DNA from 4 places in the Vibrio cortegadensis genome. Region 1 is predicted to be linked to each of the others. Evidence: predicted binding sites of a transcription regulator. Region 1 holds the regulator's gene; each other region holds the start of a gene.

Region 1 (3,218 bases):
CAATGAAAAGCGTGCAGAGATTTACTGGTGGCTATCTAGCCTTTTCGCAAAAGAGTTAACTCAACAAGAGTTAGACAGCTATAACTCTCAAGAGATTCGCACTTTTCTGACTGGCTTAGGTGAAAACGAAACACTTAAACCTTCAATAGACAAGTTAGTTGACGCCCTTAATCGCTTACAAAACCGTGAAGACGCTCAATTAGAGCTTTCCGCTGACTATTGTGATCTATTTTTAAAATCAGATAAGAACGCCGCTCTTCCATACGCTTCTATGTACATTGGAAAGCAAGGTTTATTGAATGATGTTCCGGCTCAAGAGATGGCAGCATTAATGTCAAAGCACGGCATTGCAGTGAGTGAATCATTGAATGAACCAGCAGACCACATTGCCATTGAACTCGACTTTTTAGGTAATTTAATTATTCGTTCAAATGAGCTTGAGCAAGAGAAACACCTTGATGATGCATTAATTGAGCAAGAATCTTTCATTCAAACTCATATCCTTTCTTGGATCCCACAGTTTAGTGCTAAATGCGATCAATATGATGAGTTTGGTTTTTATGCAAGCGTAGCTCAAGTATTAGTCGCCTTCTGCCAATTAGATTGCCAATACCTAACAGGCGAATAACCTCTCAAATTTATAATTCCCATCGGTAATTCGTGGTTATTTATCACATTTTAAACTATCAAGTGAGACTAGGTTCACTTCACTTGGTAGTTTTGTATTGACCCTCTTATAATTAAATGTGACAACACCCACTAAACTGGTCCAATATCCATTGCCAGTGAAGCGTTTGCGGTCTAAAATTGTGACCGCAAACGATAAAATATGATTACAAATGCAAACCGCTGATATAAGGCGGTTTTTGTGTTTCTTAATACCTTGCTATCTCTCGATGATTCACGATGTGAAGTAACGTGAATCGGCAATTGCTATTAAGAGATAGTATTTACGCTACTTGGTTGACTATTATATGAGTTAACCACTGTATTAAGTAGCACCTCGACAGGATAACACCATGGCTACAATAAAAGATGTCGCACGCTTAGCAGGCGTATCCACAACTACCGTTTCTCACGTCATCAACAAAACTCGATTTGTTGCTGAAACGACTCAAGAAAAGGTAATGAAAGCGGTAGACGAATTAAACTATGCTCCAAGTGCCGTTGCGAGAAGTTTAAAATGTAATACCACACGCACCATTGGTATGCTCGTGACTCAATCTACCAATTTATTCTTTTCAGAAGTAATTGATGGCGTTGAGAGTTACTGTTATCGACAGGGCTACACGCTGATTCTTTGTAATACTGGTGGAATTTACGAAAAGCAGCGTGATTATATCCGCATGCTTGCCGAAAAGCGTGTTGATGGCATGTTAGTCATGTGTTCAGATTTAACTGAAGAGCTAAAAGAGATGTTAGATCGTCACTCTGATATCCCTAAAGTGATCATGGACTGGGGCCCTGAAAGTTCGCAAGCCGATAAGATCATCGATAATTCTGAAGAAGGCGCTTACCTTGCGACTAAGTACTTGCTTGATAACGGTCATACCGATATTGCATGCTTAAGTGGTCATTTCGATAAGGTTGCATGTAAAGAGCGAATTTTAGGCTATCGACGAGCTCTCAAGGGTGCCGATATTGATGTGAATGAAGATTGGATCATCGAAGGCAATTTTGAATGTGATACTGCAGTACTTGCTGCTGATAAAATTGTGAATATGGAAAATCGCCCAACGGCTGTCTTCTGTTTCAATGACACAATGGCTTTAGGATTGATGAGCCGCTTGCAGCAGAAAGGGATTAGAATCCCTGACGACATCTCTGTTATTGGTTACGACAACATTGAATTAGCAGAATATTTCTCTCCACCACTAACTACAGTCCACCAACCAAAAAGACGTGTTGGTAAAACTGCATTTGAGATTTTATTGGAACGAATCAAAGACAAAGAGCACGATAAACGCATCTTTGAAATGCACCCTGAAATCGTAGTTCGGGATACGGTAAAAAAACTTATTTAATTAAAATACTCAAATGAATGCGTATTAATCAGTGCGCATTCACAACACCTAAACTGCAACTCAACCCACATCAAGCTCATGAATTATTGGACCAATGTCTCATTTTAAAACCTAAAATGTGATACCTATTCAATATTTTCCTATATGCTATGAGTGTCACGCACAGGGCAAACTATTTGAAAAAATAGGACGCAAAGCCTCCGGCCTAAACCATTTGGTAGGTAGCGGGGTTACCGATGGCAAGTATGCAAACAAAGTTTAACGTTTCGTTGACAGTACATTTGCATCACTTAGCTATTATCTCGGACCTGAAATTTGGTGGCGTAATCCTTTACACCGAGACTATACAGCATGGATAAACCAGTATTAAAAGACTCTATGAAGTTATTTGAGCAACTTGGCGCTATCAAGTCCCGCTCAATGTTTGGTGGATTTGGTATTTTTGCCAATGACACAATGTTCGCACTAGTAGTTAATGATCAACTACATATTCGTGCTGATAAAGATTCAACTAAGCAATTCCAAGAACAAGGTTATCAGCCATACATTTACAAAAAGCGTGGTTTCCCCGTTGTTACTAAGTATTTTGCTTTGCCTGAAAATTGCTGGGATACACCTGAGCAAATCTTAAAAACTGCAGTTGCTTCATTAGAATTCGCACAGCAAGAAAAAAGCCAGCAATCATCGGCTAAGCCAAATCGATTAAAAGATTTACCTAATCTTAGACTTGCTACCGAGCGCATGCTTAAAAAAGCGGGTATCGCAACAGTTGAAGAATTGCACAGCAAAGGCTCTCTAACCGCTTTCCAAGCAATTAGACAAACTCACTCATCATCTGTCAGCGTTGAGCTGTTATGGGCTCTTGAGGGCGCAATAAATGGCACTCATTGGTCAGTCGTTCCGCAAGAAAGGCGAAATGAGTTAATCAGCGACCTAAACTAGTCGACACATCAAAAAAACCGCCGCGTTTCTGCTGCGGTTTTTTTATATTCTTTGATTTATATGAAATATTTCTCCTCGCTTCCCTGTCTTATCTTTGTAAGTCGATAAAACATTTGTCATATTGTTTCCATAAACTTGTTCCCATAAACGTTTGCAAGGAGCTTCTTCCATGAGTAAAAAACTAATCATTGGTATCCTTTTAGTCGCTGTTGTTCTTTTTTTAGGCGTTAACTTTGGTCAATACCTAACCCT
Region 2 (3,218 bases), 370 kb from region 1:
AAGGAGAACCGATACGAATACCAGAAGTAACGAATGGGCTGCGAGGATCATTTGGTACTGAGTTCTTGTTCACTGTTATGTTCGCAGAACCAAGTGCTGCATCCGCTTCTTTACCTGTGATGTCTTTATCGATTAGGTCGACAAGGAACAGGTGGTTCTCTGTTGAACCTGAAACGATGTTGTAACCACGAGCTAGGAATTCTGCAACCATTGCTTTTGCATTAGCAACCACACGTGTTTGGTATTCTTCGAATTCTGGTTCTAGAGCTTCTTTGAACGCTACCGCTTTACCCGCGATAACGTGCATTAGAGGGCCGCCTTGACCACCAGGGAATACCGCAGAGTTTAGCTTCTTGTATAAGTCTTCGCCTTCATTAGAAAGAATAAGACCGCCACGAGGACCAGCAAGGGTTTTGTGCGTTGTTGTTGTAACAACATGAGCATGAGGTACAGGGTTTGGATAAACGCCAGCAGCAATAAGACCTGCAACGTGAGCCATATCAACGAAGAAGTAAGCACCAACTTTGTCCGCGATTTCACGCATACGCGCCCAATCACAAATTTGAGAGTAAGCCGAGAAACCACCGATGATCATCTTAGGTTTGTGCTCAATCGCAAGCGCTTCCATCTCTTCGTAATTGATCTGACCTGCTTCATCGATACCGTAAGGAATGATGTTGTAAAGCTTACCTGAGAAGTTTACAGGCGAACCATGAGTCAAGTGACCACCGTGAGCAAGGCTCATGCCTAAAACGGTATCACCAGCATTCAGTAGAGCCATGTATACAGCGTTATTTGCTTGAGAGCCTGAGTGAGGTTGTACGTTCGCGTACTCTGCACCAAATAGTTCACATGCTCGTTCAATTGCTAGCGTTTCAACTTTGTCAACGAACTCACAGCCGCCGTAGTAACGCTTGCCAGGGTAACCTTCAGCGTATTTGTTAGTAAGTTGAGAACCTTGAGCTTCCATTACACGTGGGCTTGTGTAGTTTTCTGAAGCGATTAGCTCGATGTGTTCTTCTTGACGAATCGTCTCTTCTTGGATTGCTGCGAATAGATCCGCATCGTAATCAGCAATGTTCATGTCACGCTTAAGCATCTGTATCTCCTGACTCAGATTGTACTGAAAGTTTCAAAAAAACCACTCAACGACCGAAAGCAAACGTTTTCGTAACCGTTTTTGATGAAATGCATTCTACATAATTTGATCTAGGTCATAAAGAGTAAATGCAAAATTTATCATGCAGTTTTTTCATAATGACATTCAACGCTCCTCATACTGAAACGACTTCACGCATGAGTCATTACATTGAGTGTCAATTTCACGTTTTACACCCTGTAAAACGCAGATTACATAGGTTTACCTTAATTTAACCTCTCAAGCTACCGAAAAGATCATCTTTTCTCTACTATGCACGCCATTATTAAGCAGTTAAAAATAAGAATGATGGAAAAACACTCACGTAAAGAAGATTGGATGGCAATACTGACAGGCACCTTTTTAGTTGCTCAGGGTGTTTTCTTCCTTCAGGCCGCTAACCTTTTAACCGGCGGCACAACAGGACTAGCACTATTATTAACCCAGTTCATTCCTCTGTCATTTGGCATACTGTATTTTGTGGCAAACTGTCCTTTCTACATTCTCGCTTGGCGACGTTTCGGACACCGATTTGCGATCAATAGTGCTATTTCTGGCGCGTTAGTTTCAGTTTTTGCCGATCATCTATATTTAGTGATCTCACTCGACACAATGAACATCATTTACTGTGCGATTGCAGGGGGATTACTGATGGGATTAGGCATGTTGATTCTATTCAGACACCGCTCAAGCTTAGGTGGTTTCAATGTACTTTGCTTGGTCATTCAAGACAAGTTTGGGATTTCAGTCGGTAAGACTCAGCTCGCTATCGATTGCTGTATTCTTTTCACATCTTGCTTCTTCGTTGCTCCAGAAGTCATTGCAGTCTCTGTACTAGGAGCTGTCGCGCTTAATGTCGTATTAGCAATGAACCACAAACCAACACGCTACACAGTGAAGTACGTATCTTAATACCAACCACCCTATGAATTACTAGCTGTTTTTAATAACAAAAACAGCTAGTATTTAGGTTTTATAAACCGTCGCCTTTTCTATGCAAGATTATCTCTCTAGCGCCAAAGACCAACAAGCCTCTATTTACATTGAAGGCTTGGAATTCAACCCCAACACACGAGTCTTAAGCTGCGGCGAACAGATCATAGATTTAGAACCTCGTTCTATCGAGCTCTTAGAGTTATTTCTTACCAGCGTTGGTCAACCGCTCGCTGCCGAGCACATCATTGAATCTGTATGGCAAAGTAACTTCATTTCCAAAAATGTTCTGACAAACAGAATCAGCACCTTACGTTCAGTACTTCAAAAATATCTGCCTGATAGCGATGCAACCAAAATACTGGTGACTTACCCACGCAAGGGCTATTTCCTTAACCCAAGCTCGATTAGCTTTGCCGCGGACTACCCTGATACCACAGCGGGAGATGCAGCCATAGAATCTCCAACCAGTAAAAAAGGATTTAGCACCAATTCAGTTAACTCTTGGCTTGTTGTGGTGTCTTTGGTTTTACTGATCAACACTGCGATAATGGGTTATATGCTTTGGCAACCTTCGACTCGTGCTTCTGAAGTCGAACGCGACCAACGATTGATTCCTAAGGTCGAACTTCTCCTGAATCGATTGGATGCCATTGGCGATAATTCCAGAAAATACCGAAAAGTCGTAAAAGCATTGCTACTTCAACAGCAGATTGAATACGCCTACACCGATCTTGCTAACCAAGATGCGCCAAGCTACTTCCTTGACCCTATAGATAGCTCTCCCTTCTTTCCGGGCGCAAAGAACATGCGTACCAGTGATTACCTGCTTAACATTCAGCTAAAGGATCAAGAAGTAGATAAACGCCTTGTCGCTAAAATAAGCCTGATTTACCCAAACTCAGGGAAACTGGCGTTTGGTGGGGTTTACTCTATTGATGTTAATAATATCAGCAGCAGCGTTATGGAGATCAACCGAAAGTTAGCTAACTACTTTGCTCTGCCCGCACCATTGTCGCCAGAATGGTCAGTCGACAACACTGAAGTCAGCGAATTGCTGAGTGGTAAAACCATCACGTTTGATGACATCAAACTCAACACCATGACCTCTACTCTGATTGCGCGACAACTTGCTCTATTTGAAACG
Region 3 (3,218 bases), 1.5 Mb from region 1:
TTGAGCGGTTGAATTTCGACGGATGGCTTTCATGGAGTGAAATAGACTTGCATCGTGCCCTTTTTCTCGCTCCCAACTGGCATCATAAAGCCCAAGAGCTAAGAATGGCCCAATGAGCATATAGACAACTAAACTCGGCATCACCACAAGATGGGTCCCTTGCCATTGTACTAATTGAACAATCGCAATCGCGGCAGCCATAAAACATAAGCCGTAAAACGCGCTAATGATGGGCATTCGAATAAAGTCATGCAAGCCAAGAGATAACCAATGAAAGGGGGCGGAAACACTGAGTTGGTTACATGGAATGGTACGAGCATATTCGCTGTTCTTGACGTGATGCTTTTTATTTTCAAAGTCTGAGTTATGTACTGTTCGAGGCATAAATCCTCCCTGATTTAAGACGAATCTTAGTTAATTGAATCAATGACTATGATTTTTTAAGCGTCTATTTTTCAGCTAACGTCTAATAAACTGATAATGATAACGACTTAAGTTTCTCATTAACTATTGTCACTGATACTGCAAAATACAAATTTTAGACGGGATAAAGATGGGTTTATTTTTTGGGGCTGGAGCTATGTAGCAAAGGGATGTGTTGCTTATGCGGAATTTTACTCAAAGATTCTGATAGTTATAATTAGACCTACATATAACAAGGTTTAATCTGGTTCCGTAAATAAAAAAGCTCCCATTTAATAATGAGAGCTTTCTATTAGTTAACTGATAACGATTTGTTAGCAGAAACTAGTTGTTACCAGACGCTAAGGTGTGAATGCTTATTTCAGACCTGCGAATGCTGCAAGCGTGTCTGCTTTATCCGTTGCTTCCCATGGGAATTCTTCACGACCAAAGTGGCCGTATGCTGCCGTCTTCTTGTAGATAGGCTGAAGAAGGTTAAGCATTTCTTGTAGACCGTATGGGCGTAGGTCGAAGTGTTGACGAACCGCTTCAATGATGATGTCGTGAGATACTTTTTCAGTACCGAACGTTTCAACCATGATTGATGTTGGATCTGCAACACCGATCGCGTATGAAAGTTGGATTTCACAACGGTCAGCCATGCCTGCCGCTACGATGTTTTTCGCTACGTAACGTGCTGCGTATGCTGCTGAACGGTCAACTTTTGATGGATCTTTACCAGAGAATGCACCGCCACCGTGACGAGCTGCGCCGCCGTAGGTATCTACGATGATCTTACGACCTGTTAGACCACAGTCACCCATTGGGCCACCGATAACGAAACGACCTGTTGGGTTAATGAAGAAGTTTGTATCTTTATTTAACCATTCAGTTGGAAGCACTGGCTTGATGATCTCTTCCATAACGGCTTCACGAAGGTCCGCTGTTGTTACTGAATCACAATGTTGAGTAGAAAGAACGACAGCATCGATACCGACAATCTTACCTTGGTCATACTGGAAGGTTACTTGAGATTTCGCATCTGGGCGAAGGAAGTCCAGTTTGCCGCTCTTACGTACTTCAGCTTGTTTTTGAACAAGTAGGTGAGAGTAAGTAATTGGAGCAGGCATAAGGATTGGTGTTTCGTTTGTTGCGTAACCAAACATGATGCCTTGGTCGCCAGCGCCTTGATCTTTAGGATCCGCTTTATCAACACCTTGGTTGATGTCTGGAGACTGTTTACCAATCGTGTTTAGTACTGCACAAGAGTTAGCATCGAAGCCCATATCTGAATGCACGTAACCAATTTCACGTACTGTTTCACGAGTGATCTCTTCGATATCAACCCACGCTGAAGTGGTTACTTCACCGCCAACCATAACCATGCCAGTTTTAACGTAAGTTTCACAAGCTACGCGCGCTTTTGGGTCTTGCTCTAAAATTGCATCTAGAACCGCATCTGAGATTTGGTCTGCAATTTTATCTGGATGACCTTCTGATACAGATTCAGAGGTGAACAGGTGCTTAGCCATGAGAGCTCCACTTTCAATTAGTTAGGTTGAGAGTATTAACAACTCACAACGAATAAATAGGGTATATTTTGTAGGTGTTTCTACATCTAGACGGCTATTCTAAATTTCATAGCTATAATTACAAGTTATTTCTGCACTATCTTATTACTTCAAATTATGGACGGTAGAAAAAAACACCAAACCAATCGTTTGCTTTTTATAGGCGCTAAATGCCTGTCAATTAGAACAAATGTAAAAAAAGAGTCGAAAAGTGCAATAAAACCATCAGTAAAACGTTTGCAGTAGGGTAGGTGCTTTGAGACAATACGCGCCGCTGGATCCGTGTGATGGTTCAGCCCCCTAATTTATTTTTTACTCGCTTATGTATTCAGGAGCAGACATGCCTTCTCGTAAAGATCTAGCCAATGCAATCCGTGCACTCAGCATGGACGGTGTTCAACAAGCAAATTCAGGCCACCCAGGCGCACCTATGGGTATGGCTGACATCGCTGAAGTTCTTTGGCGTGGTCACTTGAACCACAACCCACAAAACCCTGAGTGGGCAGATCGCGACCGTTTTATTCTTTCTAACGGCCACGGTTCAATGCTTATTTACTCTCTGCTTCACCTTGCAGGTTACGAGTTATCGATTGAAGATCTTAAAAACTTCCGTCAGCTACACTCTAAAACGCCAGGTCACCCAGAGTACGGTTACGCTCCAGGTATCGAAACAACAACGGGTCCTCTAGGCCAAGGCATTACTAATGCTGTTGGTATGGCGATGGCTGAAAAAGCACTGGCTGCACAATTCAACAAAGAAGGCCACGACATCGTTGATCACTTCACTTATGCGTTCATGGGTGATGGTTGTCTGATGGAAGGTATCTCTCACGAAGCATGTTCTTTAGCGGGTACGCTTGGTCTTGGTAAGCTGGTTGCTTTCTGGGATGACAACGGTATCTCTATCGATGGCGAAGTTGAAGGTTGGTTCTCTGACGATACTCCTAAGCGTTTTGAAGCTTACGGCTGGCACGTAATTCCAGCAGTAGATGGTCACGATGCTGACGCAATCAATGCTGCAATTGAAGCGGCTAAAGCGGATCCTCGTCCTACTCTTATTTGTACTAAGACTGTGATCGGTTTTGGTTCTCCAAATAAAGCGGGCACGCACGACTGTCACGGTGCTCCACTAGGTGCTGACGAAATTGCAGCAACTAAGAAAGCTCTTGGTTGGGAACACGGTGCATTTGAAATTCCAGCAGATATTGCAGCGGAATGGAACGCACAAGAAGCAGGCGCAGCAAA
Region 4 (3,218 bases), 1.3 Mb from region 1:
CCATTGCGATGAAGCGGGCGGTGAGTAATTTGGTGGTAAATGCACTGCGTTACGGTAATGGTTGGGTACGAGTGAGTACTGGAATGACGGCTGATAGCAAATTGATTTGGGTGTGCGTTGAAGACAATGGGCCCGGAATTGAATCGAATCAGATTGATAAACTATTCGAACCTTTTACTCGTGGCGATACCGCAAGAGGGAGTGAGGGAACAGGATTAGGTTTAGCCATCGTCAAACGGATTGTGAGCCAGCATCACGGTTCAGTTGTGATGAATAATCGCAGTGACGGTGGGCTCAAAGCTCAAATTAATTTTCCTGTTCGTGGTTAGATCATCGAATTTATGACTGTCTCTTAAAAATAAAAATGAGTTTGACGCGATATGGCATCAAACTCATTTCTAGCTTCTAGCTTCTAGCTTCTAGCTTCTAGCTTCTAGCTTCTAGCTTCTAGCTTCTAGCTTCTAGCTTCTAGCTTCTTCTGCTTCGATCTCTTCATCTTCTAATTTTTCAGGAAGTAAAAGGTTAAGCAAAATCGCAGTTACCCCGCCAGCGGCCACACCTGAAGAGAAGATGTTTTTGATGAACTCCGGCATAAACTGCAAGATCTCAGGTTTTTGTGCGATGCCCAATCCCATTGAAAATGAGAGTGCCATGATGAGAATGGCACGGCGATTAAGATCTACACGTGAAATGATTCGTACCCCCGCAGCGGCAATCGTACCAAACATAACAATCGTCGCTCCGCCAAGAACAGGCTCAGGGATCAACTGTACAAAACTTGCAACGCCCGGGAACAAACCAAGCAGTATTAGCATGCCTGCAATAAAGTAGCCCACGTAACGGCTTGCAACACCTGTCAGTAAAATGATGCCGTTGTTTTGGCTAAAGGTAGAGTTCGGGAAAGTATTAAATACCGCCGCAATCGCCGAATTCAGACCGTCCGCGAGTACACCACCTTTGATGCGCTTCATGTAAACAGGGCCTTTTACTGGCTCTCCGGATACTTCTGAAGTAGCTGTAATGTCGCCAATCGCTTCCAGTGCCGTGATGAGGAAAATAAGAACCAGTGGGATGAATAGAGACCAGTCAAAGCTTAAGCCAAACTGCATCGGAACCGGTAGCGCAATAAGTTCTGTTTCTGCCAGTGTTGAAGTGTCAATCATGCCCATGAAGTAGGCCATCATGTAACCGACAAACATGGCAATCACAATGGAGGCAACACGAATATAAGAGTTACTTGAACGGTTTAATATGACGATTAAGCCAAGAACCGTCCCTGCCAACGCAAGCTTATCTAAGCTACCAAAACTGCCATCGGCTAATGCTGAGTAGCCTCCACCGATAGAAACCAAACCCACTTGAATCAAGGTTAGGCCGATAAGTGTTACGACGATGCCAGATACGAGTGGAGTGATAATACGACGCGCATGTTCAAGTACGCGAGAAAGTAGAATTTCACTAAATGATGCTACAAGGATGGTGCCTAAAATGGCTGCCATGACGGTATCAATGCTTGCGCCTCCGGCTTTTAACGACAAACCTGCCGCAATAATAGGACCGATAAAATTGAAACTTGTGCCCTGAATGGAGAGCAAGCCAGATCCGATAGGACCGATGGTTTTAATTTGGATAAACGATGAAATACCAGAAGCGAACAGTGACATGCTGATAATGGTATTTGTCTGCTCAGGTGTGACACCTAGAGCTTGGCAGATAATCAAAGAGGGCGTGATGACGGCGACAAACATGGCGAGCAAGTGCTGTGTGGCCGCAAAAAGTGTTTGTAAAAGCGGTGGGCGATCATTGAGTTGATAGATCAGTTCCGACTTGCGTGCTGCGTTCGGGGTTTTCATGTGTTTATCCTAATTGTGACTAAGTTGCTTAGAGTTCGCTGAATGGGAACGCTAAGTTGAGTCGGTCTTCATCTGTGATTGCTGTTAATCAGAATCGACTCAGGTTGGGTTGAGTAGTGTTCTTACTCAAAATTTGTGCGCGATTATAAATAAACGAAAACAAAAAGCAAACGGTTGCATGCGTGTTGTGGCGAGAAATTGATCTGAAATAAACAAACCGAACGGGTTGTGCCCATTCGGTATATTTGAGGAAAGCTCAGCTTGGAAAGGAGAGCCTAAAAAGGATTTCGTAGGAAAAGGGCTCTTAGCAAGGAGCTCTTAGTAAAGAGCTTTTAACAAGAGACTCTGAACAAGAAGCTCCTAACAATAATAGCTATGCCTTAGCGTAGACGTCGCGATCACCTAGCCAACGATCGATAATTGCGAGGGCATTATCAGGATAACTATCGTGAATGTAGCGCGCCATGCGCTGAACTTCTGGAATTAAGCGTTGATCTCTCACTAAGTCTGCAATTTTGAAATCGGCCATTCCGGTTTGTTTGGTGCCAAGCAGTTCACCGGGTCCACGGATCTCTAAATCACGCTGTGCAATTACAAATCCATCATTACTTTCGCGGAGCACCCCTAAGCGCTTTTGTGCGGTTTTTGATAATGGTGCGTGATACAAGAGTACACAATGACTCGCGACTGAACCTCGCCCTACACGGCCTCTTAGCTGGTGGAGTTGCGCTAAACCGAGCCTTTCTGGATTTTCGATGATCATTAAACTTGAATTAGGCACATCCACACCGACTTCAATAACCGTCGTCGCGACTAATAGATGCAGCTCGTTATCCTTGAACTGCTTCATGACCGCTTGTTTTTCTGCCGATTTCATTCGACCGTGCACCAGACCAATTTTCACATCTGGCAAAATGCGTTGCAGCTCTTCCGCCGTATCCGCTGCCGCTTGCGCTTCCAAAGCTTCTGACTCATCAATCAGTGTGCAGACCCAATAAGCTTGTTTTCCCTCATTAAGACAGGCATTTCGCACTCGTTCAATAATATCATCGCGTTTGGTATCGGGAATGGCGACGGTTTGGATCGGGGTTCTTCCCGGTGGCAGTTCATCTATCACCGAGGTTTCGAGGTCGGCATAAGCAGTCATGGCCAGCGTCCTTGGAATGGGAGTTGCGGTCATGATTAATTGATGTGGATACGAGCCCTGTTTTGCTCCTTTTTCACGTAACTCTAGACGCTGGTGGACACCAAATCGATGTTGTTCATCAATGATCACAAGAGCGAGATTTTTAAACGCTACATGTTCCTGAAACAGTGCGTGAGTCCCCACTACCATTTGCGCTTCGCCGCTGGCAATGCGCGCCA

Evidence for each region. Region 1 encodes PurR, which represses purine synthesis genes. Its sites were predicted from a motif close to TNANGNAAACGTTTNCNTNA; they were not measured.
Region 2: glyA (serine hydroxymethyltransferase) is a predicted target of PurR. The motif match lies at 1,155-1,174, and genes of this name have one in related genera.
Region 3: metK (methionine adenosyltransferase) is a predicted target of PurR. The motif match lies at 2,199-2,218, and genes of this name have one in related genera.
Region 4: OCV39_RS00610 (uracil-xanthine permease family protein) is a predicted target of PurR. The motif match lies at 2,016-2,035, and genes of this name have one in related genera.

The regions. Positions count from the first base shown of each region.
Region 1 is NZ_AP025472.1:1,963,018-1,966,235, forward strand. It holds gene torD (molecular chaperone TorD) at 1-628, shown strand, start outside; gene purR (HTH-type transcriptional repressor PurR) at 1,020-2,024, shown strand; cyclic di-GMP riboswitch class I at 2,181-2,262, shown strand; gene OCV39_RS09265 (TfoX/Sxy family DNA transformation protein) at 2,376-2,966, shown strand; gene OCV39_RS09270 (TVP38/TMEM64 family protein) at 3,136-3,218, shown strand, end outside.
Region 2 is NZ_AP025472.1:2,332,253-2,335,470, forward strand. It holds gene glyA (serine hydroxymethyltransferase) at 1-1,099, opposite strand, end outside; gene OCV39_RS11020 (YitT family protein) at 1,448-2,050, shown strand; gene OCV39_RS11025 (winged helix-turn-helix domain-containing protein) at 2,133-3,218, shown strand, end outside.
Region 3 is NZ_AP025472.1:432,546-435,763, forward strand. It holds gene OCV39_RS02100 (DUF2189 domain-containing protein) at 1-384, opposite strand, end outside; gene metK (methionine adenosyltransferase) at 780-1,934, opposite strand; gene tkt (transketolase) at 2,314-3,218, shown strand, end outside.
Region 4 is NZ_AP025472.1:134,181-137,398, forward strand. It holds gene envZ (two-component system sensor histidine kinase EnvZ) at 1-329, shown strand, start outside; gene OCV39_RS00610 (uracil-xanthine permease family protein) at 462-1,853, opposite strand; gene recG (ATP-dependent DNA helicase RecG) at 2,227-3,218, opposite strand, start outside.